2 regions of the Cobetia sp. Dlab-2-AX genome follow, and region 1 is predicted to be linked to the other one. Evidence: predicted binding sites of a transcription regulator. Region 1 holds the regulator's gene; the other holds the start of a gene.
The links. Region 1 encodes PhoB, which activates phosphate uptake and scavenging genes when phosphate is short. Its sites were predicted from a motif close to TGTCATANNNNTGTCANA; they were not measured.
Positions count from the first base shown of each region.

Region 2: phbB (acetoacetyl-CoA reductase) is a predicted target of PhoB. The motif match lies at 7,690-7,707, and genes of this name have one in related genera.

Region 1 covers NZ_JAMXRV010000005.1:259,241-268,002, reverse strand. The annotation lists gene yccS (YccS family putative transporter) at 1-73, opposite strand, end outside; gene NH396_RS10820 (DUF2780 domain-containing protein) at 264-683, shown strand; gene NH396_RS10815 (hypothetical protein) at 826-1,182, opposite strand; gene NH396_RS10810 (HU family DNA-binding protein) at 1,357-1,632, opposite strand; gene NH396_RS10805 (FAD-dependent oxidoreductase) at 1,883-3,082, opposite strand; gene NH396_RS10800 (chorismate lyase) at 3,422-3,979, shown strand; gene ubiA (4-hydroxybenzoate octaprenyltransferase) at 4,047-4,937, shown strand; gene phoB (phosphate regulon transcriptional regulator PhoB) at 5,161-5,850, shown strand; gene phoR (phosphate regulon sensor histidine kinase PhoR) at 5,858-7,180, shown strand; gene cysZ (sulfate transporter CysZ) at 7,367-8,095, opposite strand; gene phoU (phosphate signaling complex protein PhoU) at 8,291-8,762, opposite strand, start outside.
Region 2 covers NZ_JAMXRV010000014.1:22,494-31,255, forward strand. The annotation lists gene sbcB (exodeoxyribonuclease I) at 1-1,192, opposite strand, end outside; gene minE (cell division topological specificity factor MinE) at 1,359-1,619, opposite strand; gene minD (septum site-determining protein MinD) at 1,616-2,434, opposite strand; gene minC (septum site-determining protein MinC) at 2,532-3,290, opposite strand; gene NH396_RS16460 (DUF349 domain-containing protein) at 3,817-6,669, shown strand; gene phbB (acetoacetyl-CoA reductase) at 6,820-7,566, opposite strand; tRNA gene NH396_RS16470 (tRNA-Met) at 7,936-8,012, shown strand; tRNA gene NH396_RS16475 (tRNA-Met) at 8,066-8,142, shown strand; tRNA gene NH396_RS16480 (tRNA-Met) at 8,186-8,262, shown strand; gene NH396_RS16485 (EVE domain-containing protein) at 8,421-8,762, shown strand, end outside.

The sequences.
Region 1 (8,762 bases):
AATAGCTGAAGGCATCCAGCGTCCACAGACGACGCAGGGAGTGCATGAGGGAGTCCAGGAGAGAGCGTGTCATGAAGTGTTCCGTGACCAGGGCGCCGTGCAGCGCATTAGACTTTAGATTTATATCGCTAGCATAACACCCCGTTCTGCCGTGTCCGAGAGCCATGGTGCATGCAAGCGTTGGCGGGCGCGTCGAATGTCGAATCGCCGCGACGTGCCACTCTGAAGACTCCTGACCTCATTGGCTTTCATGGAGAATACCGATGCATCCTCTTATCGAACGCGTCACTGGCTCCCTCGGGCTGTCACCGGAAATCGCCGAGCAGGCGGTCGGCATGGTTCTCAAGTTCGTGCGTGAGCAGGGGCCGGATGGCCCGGCCGCCTCACTGCTGGGCGCCATTCCGGGGGCCGAAGGCCTGATCGGCAGCGCAAGCGAGGAAGCCGCCGAGTCAGGTGGCGGTGGCCTCATGGGCGGCCTGATGGGCGCCGTCAGCGCCTTCACCGGCGGCAGCGGTGGCGGTGCGCTGGAACTGGGCCAGAAGCTGATGGGGCTGGACCTCGACATGAACCAGGCGCGTGGCGTGGCCGACGAGACGCTCAACTATGCCCGCGAGGAAGCCGGCGATGGCGTGGTCGACCAGGTACTTGAAGGCATTCCCGGTCTCAAGCAGTTGCTCGGTTGAGGGAAAGCCGAGAGAGGCGGAGAGACGGAGAGCGCCTGAAGGTGTGAAACGCCCTGCTGAGTGGATCAGCAGGGCGTTCTTGTTGCCATGCTCAGCAACAAGAGCGGCAACAAGGTCGGCAACGGCGGGACTGCCGGGTTATTCAGCGAATGCGCTTGAGCAATGACTGCAGACGGTTGAGCTGGGCCGAATCGCCGACCAGGCGTACGCGCTGGTCCATCAGGCCTTGCAGAAAGGCGCGCGGCGAAGGCTTGAGCAGGAAGGCCACCGCACTGTCGGCATCGGCGAAGCGCAGTTCAAGCTCGGTATCCACCGGCAGGCCATTGTCGCTGGTGACCCCTGCGCGAGACATGCGGTAGTGGCGCGCGATGCGCATGTCTTCGGTCGCGACTCCCCAGTCCAGCGGGCGCTTTTCCAGCTCGGCACGAAATTCGGGGTCGCGCTTGAAGGCGCGCTTGAGCAGCAGCCCCAGCACCCACAGCAATATCTTGAGCTTCATGGTGTCAGTCCTTGAATCGCGAAGCGGCGTTCACGCAGGCCATATGAAAATGCCACCGGCCCCGCAGGGCGGAACCGGTGGCATCAGCACGACAGCCGACATGGCCTTGGATGACGACGATTGAAGGCCATGACGACAGCTACCCGGAATCGTGCGCTGAAGCACGAAACGGGATTACTTGGTCACGGCGTCCTTCAACGACTTGCCGGGTTTGAAGGCAACGGTCTTGCTGGCCGGGATGGTCAGCGGCTTGCCTGTCTGGGGGTTCTTGCCGGTACGCGCCGCACGCTGGCGCACGGTGAATGACCCGAAACCGATCAGTGAGACGTCATTGCCTTTGGCCACGGTATGAGTGATCTCGTCGAGAATCACGTTCAGTACCTGACTGGCCTTGTCCTTGGATAGATCCGCACGCTCGGCGATGGCCGCAGCGAGTTCTGGCTTGCGCATGAAAAGCCCTCCTGATTTGGCATTCTGCACGGGCGGCCAAGCCGCCGTTTCCATTGTTGTTCTTGCACTTGCTAACGGTGGCGTATGGCGGCGACGCAATCCGCTTCCGGCAAGCTTAGCCGTATCAAACCTGTCGATGGCAGCAATCTGTCAGACCACGCCCGCCGGGCAGCATGTCTGACGGAGCATTCACTATCGTGCCTGACCGCGCTGGCAGCAAGGGATTTACGACCATCGATCATGGCATCGCCTAGCCTAGCAACGGCGGCGCCTGCCGCGCTAGCTCGACTTTCCTGCGAACGGCGGCGCCTGTCAACGCATATCCAATCAAGCGTTCGTTCATATCCAGTGCACGCGCTTCGAGATCATCGCCTTCACCGGTGATTTGCCAGCGCGCCACGGCCGAACGCGGCGGATAGGCCACCACCGGCAAGGCCGGTGTCTTGACCAGCACCGGCCACGCCTTCCAGTCGAGCACGCTCGGCTCGCCACACAGGTTGGCCGCCAGGGTGCGCGCGGCCATCTGCAGCGGCTGGACATACATGGCATTGACGCCCTCGACACTGGCGCAATCGCCAAGCGCCCAGATATGCGGCTGTGAGGTGGCCAGGTGGCGGTCGACACGGATGCCATCGCCGCCGGCACTCAGACCCGCGGCCTGCGCCAGACGAATGCGCGGCGCCAGGCCGGTCGCCAGCAGAACCACGGAGCCCGTCAGGCGACGACCGCTCTGCAGGCGCACCTCGACCGGCGCGGCCTGGCGCTCGGCCTCCTCGCCTGAGCTGGCGGCGATGGTCTCGACCATCTCGCCCTGGCGACGCGTCACACCGAGCCCATCCAGCGCCGCGCCCAGACGCTGCCCCAGTGCTTGCGGCAGCAATCCATCCAGCGGAGTTTCCTCCGGCGCGACCAAGGTGACGCAGTGGCCGGCGGCCGTCAGATCATTGGCGTATTCACAGCCGACCAATCCGGCACCGACAATCACCACATGCCCGTCTTCTCCGCGCTCGCGGGCCTTCGCCAGCGTCGCGCAGAAGGCCGCATAGTCGTCGAGGTCATTGATGCTCTGCACGCGTGAGGCCACTTCCGCGGCGACGGGGAAGGGGCGACGCGGCGCCGCGCCGAGTGCCAGCACCAGCTCGTCATAGGCCAAACACTCCTCGCCCAGCCAGAGCCGGCGGGCATCACCGTCGATGGCAGTGACGCGTTGATGGGTACGCAGCTCGGCATTCAGCTCGTCTGCCAGCGCCACCGGCGCCTGACGCGACAGGTCGGTGGCCGACATCTTCTTGGCGAAGGCGGTGGACAGCATCGGCTTGGCGTAATCGTGGCCGCTGTCCTGGCTGATGAGGATCAGCCGGCTGTCCTTGTCACGCGCACGCAGCGCGCGCGCCAGACCAATGCCCGCCATGCCGGTACCAATGATGACAAGGGTGCGAGGGTCGCGCATGGCACCATCTCCTGAGATCGATCCGAGGGAAGCGCTGATGAAGGAGCGCCAGCAGCGTCCGTCATGAACGCCGATGAATGCGCCCAGCATACCAGCCCGTCAGCAGTGCAGGCATGCCTGAGCGGGAGGCCTTGCCGCCCGGCCATGCTAGACTCGCCATTTCGTCATCCTGACAGGGAATTCACCGTGGTCCGATGCCCAGCAGGCGAGCCTCACCGCGCAGCGCTCACGCCACAGACCTCCACCTGTGAGGCGCCTCATTCGTCAGCCGAGAACCCGTACCAGCCTGCGCCTCGCTGGCCTTCGCCCACGCGCGCCGCACCCGCTGCTTCGGCGGCGGTGCGCCGTCATTGGCAGCCGGCTGCCGCGCTGCAGGGTGTCATGCCGGCCGGCTGGTGGGCGTGGCTCTCCTCGACGGACTCGCTGACCCAGCGTCTTGCCGGCGCCATGCAGCAGCAGGATGAACGCGATGGCCAGCCAATCCAGGGCCTGCGCGTGCGCCTGCTGCTGCAGGACACCGGCCCCGCACGGCTGGATGAGGCACGCCTGCTGGGCATCGGCCCACGCCGGCATGTCTGGCGACGCGAAGTGGCGCTCTGTCATGGCGATACGCCATGGGTGATCGCACGCTCTCTGGCGGCGCTGGACCTGGCCCACGGTCATCGCCTCTCGACGCTGGGCGAGCGCTCGCTGGGCCATTGGCTGTTTCGCCAGCCCGACCTGATACGCAGCGCCATCGATGTCAGCCGCGCCCCGCTGGTGCTTTCAAGCTCCAGGCCGCTGGCCCGCACCACCAGCCTGTGGATGCGCCGCTCGATGTTCTCGCATGGTCGCTTCAAGGTGCTGGTGCAGGAGGGCTTCACGCCAGCCTTCCAGCACGCGCTGCAACTGGCCTGAGCCGTGCGGCCGACTAGCCTCGTTTCCCTCTCTTCCCTTGCCCACTACCACCCGCCCAGGAGCCCCGATGACCGCGTCATCCACTTCCGCCGCTTCGCGTCCTTCCAGACTGGCCGACTACCTCGCCCTGACACGGCTGGACCGCCCCATCGGCACCTGGCTACTGATGTGGCCGACCCTGTGGGCACTGTGGCTGGCGGCAGATGGCATCCCCGAGCGCACGACCCTGCTGATCTTCATCGCCGGGGTCTACCTGATGCGCGCCGCCGGCTGCGTCATCAACGACTACGCCGATCGCCATTGGGACAAGCATGTCGAGCGTACGCGAGACCGGCCGCTGACTTCGGGCCGTATCTCGGAGCGCGAGGCACTGACGCTGTTCGGGGGGCTGGTCGCGGCCGCCTTCGTGCTGGTGTGCTTCACCAACCTGACCACGGTGCTGCTGTCGATCGTCGCCGTGCTGCTGGCGGCCAGCTACCCGTTCATGAAGCGCTTCCATCATCTGCCTCAGGTAGTGCTGGGCGCCGCCTTCGGCTGGGCGATTCCGATGGCCTTCGCCGCGACACTGGAAGAAGTGCCGACCTACGGCTGGTGGCTGTTCGCGGCCAACCTGATGTGGACGGTGGCCTACGACACCGCCTATGCGATGGTCGATCGCAACGACGACCTCAAGGTGGGCATCAAGTCCACCGCCGTGCTGTTCGGGCGGGCCGACAAGCTGATGATCGGCCTTCTGCAGCTGGGCATGCTGGCGGTATTGATCGGCATCGGACTGCACCTGGCGCTGGGCATCTTCTACTGGCTGGGGCTGGCTGCCGCCGCCGTCACCTTCGTCTGGCAGCAACGTCTGATCCGTGAGCGTGAGCGTGCGCCCTGCTTCCAGGCGTTCCTCAACAATCATTGGACGGGGCTGCTGATCTTCGCCGGTATCGCCCTGGCGACCTGGCCGATGAGCTGACGCCTGCATAAACATTCGCATTATTTAATTTAAAGCGATCCCTGCCCTCTGTTGCGCCCCAGCCCACGGTTCATGCCTGCCTGCCGCGCCTCCAAGGCGGCTGGCAGGCTTGCGTGCAAGCTGCCATGCTGGCAGTTGTCATCTCGTTGTCATATAAGCGGGTTGTAATCGTCATCGACTTGTCATTCTGGCGCGTGCGCCGACTGCTGCATGGGATCTAGCGATGAGCTCCAAGACCGTACTGATTGTCGACGATGAATCCTCGATTCGCGAGATGATCGCCGTTGCCCTCGAAATGGCGGATTACCGCGTGCTGGAGGCAGACAATGCCCAGGACGCCCACGCCATCGTCGTCGATGAAAAGCCCGATCTGCTGTTGCTGGACTGGATGATGCCGGGCACCAGTGGCCTGGAGCTCGCGCGGCGTCTCAAGCGTGACGAGACCACCTCGGAGCTGCCGATCATCCTGTTGACCGCCAAGGGCGAGGAAGACAACAAGATTCAAGGCCTGGAAGCCGGCGCCGACGACTACATCACCAAGCCCTTCTCGCCGCGCGAGCTGGTCGCCCGTCTCAAGGCCGTACTGCGTCGCACCACTCCCAAGGGGGTCGAGGAGGCGGTAGAAGTCGAGGGCCTGATGCTCGACCCGGCCAGCCACCGCGTCACCGCCCACGGCAACTCGCTGGATGTCGGCCCGACCGAATATCGCCTGCTGCAGTTCTTCATGACGCATCAGGAGCGTGCCTACACGCGCAGCCAGCTGCTCGATCAGGTATGGGGCGGCAACGTCTATGTCGAGGAGCGCACCGTGGACGTGCACATCCGTCGCCTGCGCAAGGCGCTGGGCACAGGCCATCAGCATCTGATCCAGACCGTCCGCGGCACCGGTTACCGCTTCAGCGCCCAGGCCTGAGGGATTCATGCGCTATTGGACCAACGAGCTATGGCGCCTCGGCTACCTTGCCGGTGGCTTCGGCCTGATCGGTGGCCTGCTGGGCCATCTGGGCTGGGGCCTGGCACTGGGCCTTTCGCTGTATCTGTTCGTCCATCTCAAGCACTTGAAGAGCCTCTATACCTGGCTGATCACCAATCCCCATGAAGAGCCACCACCCGGCGATGGCGTGTGGGGAGACCTGCTCGATCGTCTCTACCGCTATCAGAAGGGCCAGCGCCAGACTCAGGAGCGACTGCGCAGCATCCTCAACCGTATCCAGGAATCCTCCGAGGCCATGCGCGACGGCCTGGTGATGCTGGACAACCACGGTGACATGGAATGGTGGAACAGCGCTGCCGAGCAGCTGGTCGGTCTCAAGGCCAGCCACGACCGCGGCCAGCACATCACCAACTATCTGCGTGACCCCGTCTTCATCGATTACTTCAATCGGCTGGCCTACCGCGAGCCGCTGACGCTGCAGTCGCCGCTGTCTGACAACCTGACGCTGCAGATATCCATCACCCTGTTCGGTGACAACGAGCGTCTGGTCATGCTGCGTGACGTCACCCGCCTCTATCGCCTGGAAGAGATGCGCCGCGACTTCGTGGCCAATGTCTCCCATGAGCTGCGCACGCCGCTGACGGTGCTGGCCGGCTATCTCGAGACCTACTCCGATTACGCCGATGACCTGCCACCGCGCTGGCAGCGTGGGCTGGGCCAGATGAAGAGCCAGACCGACCGCATGCAGCACTTGGTCGAAGACCTGCTGACCCTGTCACGCCTGGAAACCGACGAGTTGTCCGACAATGGTCGCTGCATCGACATGGGTGCCCTGCTCGGCCATATCCGCGACGACGCCGAAGGCCTGTCCCAGGGACGTCACACCTTCTCCATCGAGGCCGATGCCAGCCTGTCTCTGCGCGGTGAGGAGCAGGAACTGCGCAGCGCGATCTCGAATCTGGTCTTCAATGCAGTGCGCTACACTCCCGAAGACTGCCATATCACCCTGCGCTGGAAGGCGGATGAACAGGGCCTGCTGGTCGAGGTGGAAGATGACGGGGACGGCATCGACCCGGTCCACCTGCCGCGCCTGACCGAGCGTTTCTACCGCATCGACAAGGGCCGCAGCACCGCCACGGGAGGCACCGGTCTGGGGCTTGCCATCGTCAAGCATGTGCTGATTCGCCATCAGGGCCATCTGGAGATCGACAGCCACCCCGGCGAGGGTGCGCGCTTCCGCTGTCACTTCCCCGACGAGCGCGCCTGTCAGGCGAGCGCTCCCCAGGCCAGCAGTGCGCTAGCCCAGTGATGTGCTGATTCAGTGATGAGCTGAGTCGGAGGCCAGCCCAACGCGGAACGCCCCGCAGCCACCTCGAAAGGAGGCGACTGCGGGGCGTTTCTTTTGCTCCGCCAGACGACGCTGCGGCTATCTCAATGACAAGCCAGTACAGCGGCAAGCCAGTTCAGCAACAAGCCACCTCTGCGACAGGCTGTCTTAACGACGCGGCGCCGGCAACTGACGGTAGTGGCTCTGCCACATCAGTACCGCCCCGGCGACAGCGCCCGGGATGAACAGCAGATTGGCCAGCGGCACCAGCGTCATGACGAACACCGCGGCGCCGAAGGTCAGTGAGGGCCACCAGCGCGCCTTGAGGCGCTGCTTCATGTCACCGAAGCTGACCTGATGGTTGTCCATCGGGTAGTCGAGATACTGGATCGACATGCTCCAGGCCGAGAACAGCCCCCACAACAGCGGCGAGAGCAGGTTCAGGCCCGGGATGAAGCCGATGATGAACAGCGCGATCATGCGCGGGATGAAATAGGCCAGCTTGGCCATTTCACGCTCCAGCGAGTCGACACCAATCTTCACCAGCCCACGGTCATCATCGATCAGGGTGCCATCCAGGCGATGCTCGACCTTCTCGGCCAGAATGCCGTAGAAGGGCGCGGCGATCAGGTTGGTCACCAGGCTGAAGGAGAAGAACACCACCAGCAACAGACTCACCACCAGCAGCGGCCAGATCAACCAGCTGAGCCAGTCCAGCCACGCCGGTACCTTGAGCATCCAGTAATCGATCCAGCCACCGAACTGGTTGAACAATACCCACAGCGTGATGCTGTAGAGCACCAGGTTGATCGCCAGCGGTACGAATACGAAGCGGCGCAGCCCGGGGGTATAGACCATGCGGGTCCCGCGGACCAGCGCCGATACGGCATCAATCATGCGACGTCCTCGTCATCTCAAAAGAACCGGCCAGCCAGCGGGCTGACCGGAGCCACACCCTAGCACTCCCGCCTGCGCGGCGCAGCTGTCGGCCGCCTGACACCGTTCGCGCGCCCACGACGCAATCGCCCCGCACCTGTCTGTGGGCAGGTGCGGGGCGAAAGAGGCGACACAGGGACAGGGAAACGCGTCAGCTCACTGCTTGTCCAGGTCCTGCGGCTTCAGCTCGTGGGTATCGGTATGACGCACATCCACGCCCTTGACCAGGAAGATGACGTACTCGGCCAGGTTGTCGGCGTGGTCACCGATACGCTCCAGCGCACGCAGAATCCACATCACGTTGAGCACCGGCGTGATCTGGCGCGCGTCTTCCATCATGAAGGTCATCAACGAACGCATGGCACTTTGATATTCCAGATCCACCGAGGCATCTTCACGCAGCACCTTGAGGGCAAGGTCGGTATCGAAGCGCGCGAAGGCCGTCAGAGAGTCACGCACCATGCTGCGCACGTGCTGACTGAGGTGACGCACCTCGACCATGCCGCGCGGGCTCTGGCCGTTCTCGACCAGCGAGATGGCGTTGCGTGCGATCTTGCTCGATTCATCACCGATACGCTCGAGATCGGAGGTGGCGCGGATGACGGCCAGCACCAGGCGCAGGTCGGAG
Region 2 (8,762 bases), on a different contig from region 1:
CGAGCGCCTCGGGATGGGTGGCACGTACCCGCTCCATCTCCTTGCGGTCCGCGGGCGAGAAGAAGCCACCGGAATAGAGCATCAGGTCCGGATCAGCCGGGCCGGCCGGCGGCGCCTCGGCGAATACCTGCGCCACCTTCACGCCGACACCGGCGTTGTCCTTCAGCCACTTCCAGTGCACGCGACACTGGGCCGGGTCGATCTTGAAGCGCGCGGCGATCTCGCCGTACTCGCCCTCATGCGGCCCGGACACATCCTTGAGCGCATTGGCCGGCAGCAGCACCGGACTCTTGTTGAGATGGATGACCTTGAGCGGAATCCGCTCCTCGCCTTCCGCGAGGTCATCGGCACTGGCGAAGACACGGGCACGTATCTCTTCCGGTGACAGTTCCATCAACGGTGCCGGGTCGACCGAGAGGTCATAGACGATCACGCCATTGGCATTCGAAGGATGCTCCGCCAGCGGCACCACCAGCGCGCCGCAGGCCCGCGAGGCCGGATAGCGACGCGAGATGTGCAGCATCGGCTTGCGTGCGCCGATATCCAGCAGGCTGGCGACATGGCGCTTGTTGCGCAGCTTGAGCAGGTAATCGAACAGTCGCGCATTGCGCGACTTGAGCAGGCGTGCCAGCGCGATGGTGGCGCGCACATCCACCAGCGCGTCATGCGCGCCGGCGTGTTCGATGCCATTGGCCGCCGTCAGGTGCTCCAGGCGGAAGCTGGGCGCACCATCTTCTCGCCTGGGCCATTCGATGCCTTCCGGGCGCAGGGCGTGGAAGGCGCGCACGACATCGATCAGGTCCCAGCGCGAATTGCCGTTCTGCCACTCACGCCCGTAGGGGTCGAGGAAGTTGCGGTAGAACAGATGACGGCTGACTTCATCATCGAAGCGCAGGCTGTTGTAGCCCAGCGTGCAGGTCCCCGGCACGCTCATCTCGTCATTGATGCGTCCGGCGAACTCGGCCTCGGGGATGCCGCGGCGCTCGGCCTGCTGCGGGGTGATGCCGGTGATCAGGCACGCCATCGGCTGGGGCAGGAAGTCATCGGCCGGCTTGCAATAGAGGGTCAGCGGCTCGCCGATCTCGTTGAAGTCAGCATCGGTACGGATGGCCGCGAACTGCGAAGGACGGTCACGGCGCGGGTCGGCGCCGAAGGTCTCGTAGTCGTGCCACAGGAAGGTGGGCTCTGCCACAGGATGTCTCCACGCGGGCGGTCGAAAAATGAACGTGCCAGAGCACCGTCTCCAGCAAGGCTGGCACGGTGCTCTGGCAGGCAATGGGCATTGGCTGGCTCGGGACGTCGCAGGGGATGCCCGCTCGGCAACGCCTCAGGTGACAAGCACCCGACGCCCCGCGAACTCAGGCCTCGCCGGGGCGCGGCAGAGTGACGTTGAGCTCCAGCACCGAGCAGTCGTCTTCGCGGTCCAGCGAGATGTTGATGGCATCCTGGTCGACCTGCACATACTTGCGAATCACCTCGAGCAGCTCACGCTCCAGCATCGGCATGTAATCCGGCTGGTCACGCTGGCTACGCTGGTGCGCGACGATGATCTGCAGCCGCTCCTTCGCGACATTGGCGGTCTTCTTGCGCTCTCGCTTCAGAAAATCCAGTAATTTCACTTGCGCCCCCCTCCAAACATTCTGGCCAGCAGGCCGCGCTTCTCGACTTCATGGAAACGCAGCTGCACTTCCTCGCCCAACAGGCGGGACACGCAATCCACGTACGCCTGGCCGGCATCGCTCTTCTGGTCATGCGTGACCGGCACACCCTGGTTGGACGCGCGCAGCACGGCGTCGGATTCCGGAATCAGGCCGATCAGCGGAATCGACAGGATTTCCTGGATATCGGTCAGGTTGAGCATGTCTCCGCCGGTGACGCGCGCCGGATGGTAACGGGTGATCAGCAGGTGTTCACGCACCGGGGTGTCGCCATTCTCGGCGCGACGCGTCTTGGAAGACAGCAGGCCGATAATGCGGTCGGAGTCACGTACCGAGCTGACTTCCGGGTTGGTCACCACCACGGCCTCGTCAGCGAAGTACATCGCCAGCTGGGCACCGCGCTCGATACCGGCCGGCGAGTCACAGATGACGTAATCGAACTCCTCGCGCAGCGCGTCGAGCACCTTCTCGACGCCTTCCAGCGTCAGCGCGTCCTTGTCACGGGTCTGGGAGGCCGGAAGGATGTGCAGGTTGTCGATGCGCTTGTCGCGGATCAGGGCCTGCTTGAGATTGGCTTCGCCCTGGATGACGTTGACCAGGTCGTAGACCACACGGCGCTCGCAGCCCATGATCAGGTCCAGGTTACGCAGGCCCACATCGAAATCGATCACTACGGTCTTGTTGCCGCGCAAAGCCAGTCCGGTGGCAATGGCGGCGGCGCTGGTCGTCTTGCCGACGCCGCCCTTGCCTGACGTCACTACGATAATCTTGGCCAAAGCTGTCTTCCTTGCTGAGAGTCCCTCGCCGAGCGAGGATCACCGGTAAGTATTGGATATCTAAGTATTGGATATCGTTCTGAACACAGTGCTGGGATCAGCCGAGTCGTGCGATACAGAGTTGGTCATGTTCAAGCACGACTTCGACATTGGCACCCAGCAGGCGATTGTCGATGTCATCGAGTCGCTTGTAGGTTCCGGCCACCGAGAGCAACTCGGCGTGCAGTTCCCTGCAGTAGATGCTGGCGTTGCGATCGCCATGGATACCCGCCAGCGCGCGGCCACGCAGAGCGCCATAGATATGCACACTGCCAGCGGCCAGGATCTCGGCGCCGGCATTCACCGCGCCGATGATGACCAGATCGCCCTCCGGTGCGCTGACCTGCTGGCCCGAACGCACCGTCCCCCGATACACCTTGCTGGCGTGGGCCGGCTCCGCTTTCTCGGCCGCGCTGTCCGTGACTGTCTCGGCAGGTTCGGCGACCGGCTCAGCGGCCACCGGCGGCACAGACTCGAGGGAGCGTCCGCGATTCTCCTGCGGCGGGAACCACCCCAGTCCCAGTGCCCAGGCGGACTGACGCACCGGGTCTCCACCACCACGCACCGCGACCGGCAGCAGCTTGTGTCCTCGGCAGACGGCACAGATGCGCTCCAGCGCCAGATGCGGCTCGTCGAGCTTCTCGACGCTCAGCACCACCGGCGTATGTTGAAAGAAGGCCGGCGACTGGCTGAGCTTGCTGGCCAGCTGAGCACGGATCTGCTCCGGATCACCGCTGACCAGCTCCATGACCGTCATCGGCAGCATGCCGCCCTTGAAGGTGAAGGCCTGAGGGGCCCTGTCCGTACTGAGACTCATGACCTGACTCCGGTTGCGTAAAGAAGTGTCGAAGCCCTCCGACACTCTCGATGATGCACGTGCTGTTCACGGCATCCTCAAGGCGACCCTCGATTGGTAAGGCCACCTGAATAACATAGCTCGCCGTCGCACACGGCACAGCGACTGCTTGAGAGGCGCCGAGCATGAATGACAGACACTGAATGGCATAGCGGTAACGTACAAAACTATGTGAGCGGACACAGTGCTGCAACTGATGATACGGCCAGCAGCAGGCACTGTCAGGTGTCGCGAGCCTACGACGTGGCTCCCTTGCCGACCTGTCACCCGCCGCCGGTTGCCCTGCACGCCGCCGCGTGCGTGCAATAAGACACATCGATCGACATGCGATACCACACAACGGGGGGCTGTGACTGGTAAGATAGCGGGGTGACGAAATTCATGCGCCGTCACTCCGCCCACTCCGCCGTGCCCACCCGATTGCACCCGCCGAGTGTGCGGCCAATTGTTGCGCCCCTCTATTTTTTGCCTGGATAACCGCTCTCTCATGACCGGACTGCTCTCCCGCCTCACTGGCCGCCTGTTCACTCCTCGCTGGCAACACGCCAACCCTGCCATTCGCTCCGCTGCCACTGACCAGCTTGATCCGGAGATTCCAGACCAGCGCAATATCCTGGAGACCCTGATCCTCGAAGATGACGCCTTGGAGGTGCGCCATGCCGCCCTGACGCGCATGCAATCTCCCGAGCGTCTGCTGCCGCTGCTCGACCGCGCCGATGGCCTGGTACGCGAGCGCCTGATCGAACTGTTGAGCGGCGGCCAGGATGCGCCCTCACTGTTGAGCCGTGAACAACTGGTCGCACGCCTGGACGATAGCGAGCTGCTGTCCGCCGTGGCGGCCCGCGGCGACAACCAGCAACTGCGTCTGACCGCACTGAGCCGTCTGGAAGATGAAGAGGCGCTGATCCACCAGGCCTGCCACAACACCATCGCTGCCGTGCGTCATGCCGCTGCCGCCCGCATCACCAGCCAGGCCGGTCTCGAGCGTCTGGTGCGTGATGCCAAGCGTGATCGTCACGTGCAGCGTCAGGCGCGCGACATCCTCGCTCAGCGTCGTGCCGATGCCCAGCAGGCCGATGCGCTGGCCGCCAGCCGCGACAACCTGCTGCGCCAGATGGAAAAGCTGCCGCGTCAGGCATGGGAAGACAGCGTGCCCTCGCGTTACCGCTCGCTGCTGCGCGAGTGGGAGCGTCTGCCGGCCGCGGACTACGACATCCAGCAGCGCTTCGAAGAGGCACGCCAGCAGGCGCACAAGGTCATCAGCGACCATGAGGCCCGCGAGGAAGCCATTCGCGCCCATGAGCGTCTGAGCGCCAACCTCAATACGCACCTGGAAGAGATTCTCAGCGCCGTGGATCAGGCGCGGGAAGACCTCTACAGCCGCGACTGCGTCAATGATCACGACTTCGCCAGCCTTCAGGCCCAACGCCGCCTGCAAGGAGAGCGCTGGCGCGAGCTGACCGACCAGTTCTCGGCCCCGGCCGAACTGCTCGAACGTCAGCAGCGCCTGCAACAGCAGCTGCAGGATGCCCTCGATGCCTGGCATCGCCATCAGCTGTGCCAGGGCGAGCTGGATGCCGCGCTGATCGACAATGACATCGACCAGCTGCGTCGTCTGGAAAGCGAGGTGGCCTGGCCTGCGGGTCTGCCGCAGACCGCCAGCCTGAGCGCGGTGCGTCAGGCGATCAGCGCGGCACAGCCGGAAGAGCCGACGGAGGCAGCGCAAGAGCAGGACGCGGTCGATGAAAGCCCTGCACAAGACACAGAGTCAGCTGACGCCTCCCGCGAGGGCGACGGCACTGCGCGCAAGGCGAGCCTGGACCTGGACGCACTGGACGCCGAACTGGCACGCCTGGAAGCGGATCTCGATGCCGGCAAGCTCAAGCCAGCCAGTCGTCTGCATCGCTCACTGCGCGATCGTACCGAAGGCCAGCTCGACAATGCCCGCCAGACTCGCCTGCGCCAGCTGGGCGCGCGTGTCGCGGAACTCCGTGACTGGCAGAACTTCGTCGCGGCGCCCAAGCGCGAGCAGCTGCTCGAGGCCATCACCACCCTGAGCGAGCGCGATGACATCAGCGATGAGCAGCGCGACCGCCAGCACCAGCAGCTGATTCAGCAATGGCGCGAGCTGGGCGATGCGGCCGCCAGCCGCGATGCCAGCCAGGCGTTCCGCACCGCCTCTGACGCCATCAAGCTGCGTCTGCGGGATTACCGCGAATCGCGCAAGCAGCTGCGTGAACACAATCTGGCCATGCGCCAAGCGCTCTGCGAGCAGCTTGAATCGCTCAACGGTCACGCCATGGACGATGCCGACCCCGACTCCCTGCGCCAGATCCGCGATCGCGCCCGTGAGGAATGGCGTCGCCACACACCGGTGCCCGCAGGCCCCGGTCGCCAGCTGTCGCACCGCTTCGGTGAGGCGCTGACGGCACTGCAGGCGCTGATCGACAGCCGCGCGGGTCAGATCGCCGCCGCCAAGCAGGTACTGGTCGACGCCGTCGAGGCGCTGGCCAATGAGGACTCGCCGGCACGCGCCCGCGCCGAACAGGCCAAGGCCCTGCAGAGTCGCTGGCGCGAGATGGGCCGCGCGCCCAAGGGCGAAGAACAACGCCTATGGGCCGCCTTCCGCGCGGCGTGCGACCGCATCTTCGCCGCGCGCGATCAGGACCGCGAAGACCGCGACAGCCGCGAGCAGGCACGCCTGGATCAGTGGCAGGCGTTGATCGAGCGCCTCGACAGCTGGGAGCCGGAGACGCTGGAAGACGCCGCCCTGCTCGATGACGCCTTGAAGGAAGCCGACACCCTCGGCCCGCTGCCGCGCGGCAAGCGGGGTGACGGCATGCGTCGTCGCTGGACCGGCATTCTCAAGCGTCGCGAGCAGCGTCTGGACGAACTGCACGCCCTGCAATTGCGCGAGGAATGGCAGCAATGGCGTGACCTGCTCGAACAGCACGCCGTGGCGGATGCCAGCGCGCGCAACGGCGACGTGCAGGATGTCGCGCTGCCGAGCACCTCGGCCTTCGACGACAACAGCCGTCAGGCCAATGCGGCGCGCAACCAGATGCGTCAGGCCCTGCCGAGCAACTGCAGCGCCGCCAACGAGCGCCTGGCCGAGCTGCGTGTCCACCTGGCCATTCTGTTCGAGGCCCCGCTGGGCAGCGAAGATGAGTCACGCCGCCTGACCGTGCAGGTCGCGCGCATCAACCAGCAGCTGGGTGAGCGCATGGAGCGTGAAGAAGAGCTGGATGAGGTGCTGGATGCGCTGCTCGCCAACGGTCCGCTGGACTGGGACGCCTGGCAGACCGAACTGCCGCGCTTCGATGCGCTGTTCAATCACTGAGTCAGTGCTCTTGAGCTGGTGACGACGCGCTCGCAAGACTGAAGTCATGGCAACGAAAAGCCCCCGCCTCGAGAGAGACGGGGGCTTTTTCATTCTCTTGCCAGAGGGGCCGGGTGCCAACCCTGCACTGGCTCACTCCAGCGCAGAGCATCAGCCCATGAACTGGCCGCCATTGATGTCCAGGTTGGCACCGGTGATGAAGCCGGATTTCTCGTCGGCCAGGAAGGCGACCGCGCGTGCGATCTCATCCGGCTGGCCGTAGCGCTTGACCGGGATGGTCTCGCGGATCGATTCACGGATCTCTTCGGGGATCTTCATGATCATGTCGGTGGCGATATAGCCCGGCGACAGGGTGTTGACGGTGATGCCCTTGGTCGCGGTTTCCTGCGCCAGGGCCATGGTCAGGCCATGCATGCCCGCCTTGGCAGCCGAGTAGTTGACCTGCCCGAACTGCCCCTTGCGGCCATTGATGGAGGAGATGTTCACGATGCGGCCGTACTTGTGCTCCAGCATGTCATTGATGACGGCACGGCAGGTGTTGAAGACGCTGTCGAGGTTGCAGTTGATGACTTCGCGCCACTGCTCATAGCTCATCTTGCGCATGGAGGTATCACGCGTGATACCGGCGCAGTTGACCAGTACCGCGATCGGGCCGAAGCGCTCACGGATTTCGTTGACGCCTGCCTGACAGGCTTCGAAGTTGTCCAGCTCGATACCGGACAGTGCGATGTTCTCGTACCCGGCAGCACGCTGTTCCGACAGCCACCCCTCTGCCTTTTCCTTGTTCCTGTAACCCGCAATTACCTGATACCCCTGGTTCGCCAGCTCGCGGCAGATAGCGGAACCAATGCCACCGGTACCACCGGTAACCCATGCGACGGGTGCTGTCTGTGTCATCTTATTGCGTCTCCCTAATCCTGGAACGTCCTGTGTCCTTGGCTTGGGCACAGCTTGGCGAATCTGCGGACACCCCGCCCTGAGAAAACGAGAATGCCTGCAACGACAACAATGACCCGTATCTCTAACAGCCTGATGACAATCGTGCACTCTGTGACGCCTGCCATCCGCCTGTGCGAGACGCGTCCTCCTCAGTATGGACAGGATGCAGAGGGAATGTATGTAGCAGATCTCTCACACAAGATGTCGATAATCGCTCGAGATGCGTAGATGGGTTGGTGACGACTCACCGGACACGAGATGTTTGCGTCAATTACGGGATAACGGTTGACGCAGCACTGTATATCCTTATACTACGCCCCACGTTGATGCGGGGTGGAGCAGTCTGGTAGCTCGTCGGGCTCATAACCCGAAGGTCATCGGTTCAAATCCGGTCCCCGCTACCACTGACAAGTCGTTGCCTATCAAGGTAATTCCCGGTCAGACACCAACGTGATGTTGCGGGATGGAGCAGTCTGGTAGCTCGTCGGGCTCATAACCCGAAGGTCATCGGTTCAAATCCGGTTCCCGCTACCAACCTCTGATGCGTCAGAGTTGGAGCAAAGGCAGTAACCAGTATTGCGGGGTGGAGCAGTCTGGTAGCTCGTCGGGCTCATAACCCGAAGGTCATCGGTTCAAATCCGGTCCCCGCTACCAAGAATTCGAAAGGCCTGATGCCATGCATCAGGCCTTTTTCGTATGCGTGACATTCCTGTGCGAGGATATCGCTGAGGCCAGCGCCCGGACCTCGCTTACCCCTTTCTCAACGCCCATCACCTTCACACTCATCGCGTCAGTCCCAAGGGAGTGCCTGCATGCGCCACTGGCTGGTCAAGACCGAACCCGATGCCTTCTCGCTGGATGACCTGCGCCGCGAATCACCGGCGCTCTGGGATGGCGTGCGCAACTATCAGGCGCGCAACTTCCTGCGTGAGATGCAGCTCGGTGATGTCGTGCTCATCCAGCACTCCAGCTGCAAGATACCTGCGGTGGTCGGCCTGGCCGTCGTCAGCGAACTCGCCCTGCCCGACCCGACGGCCAGTGACCCCGAGCACAAGGGCTTCGACCCACGTCAGGTGGCGGATATCGATGCCGACAAGCCTCCGCGCTGGGTCGCCCCGCGCCTGAGCTACCTTCGCCCGCTGCGCACCTCCCTG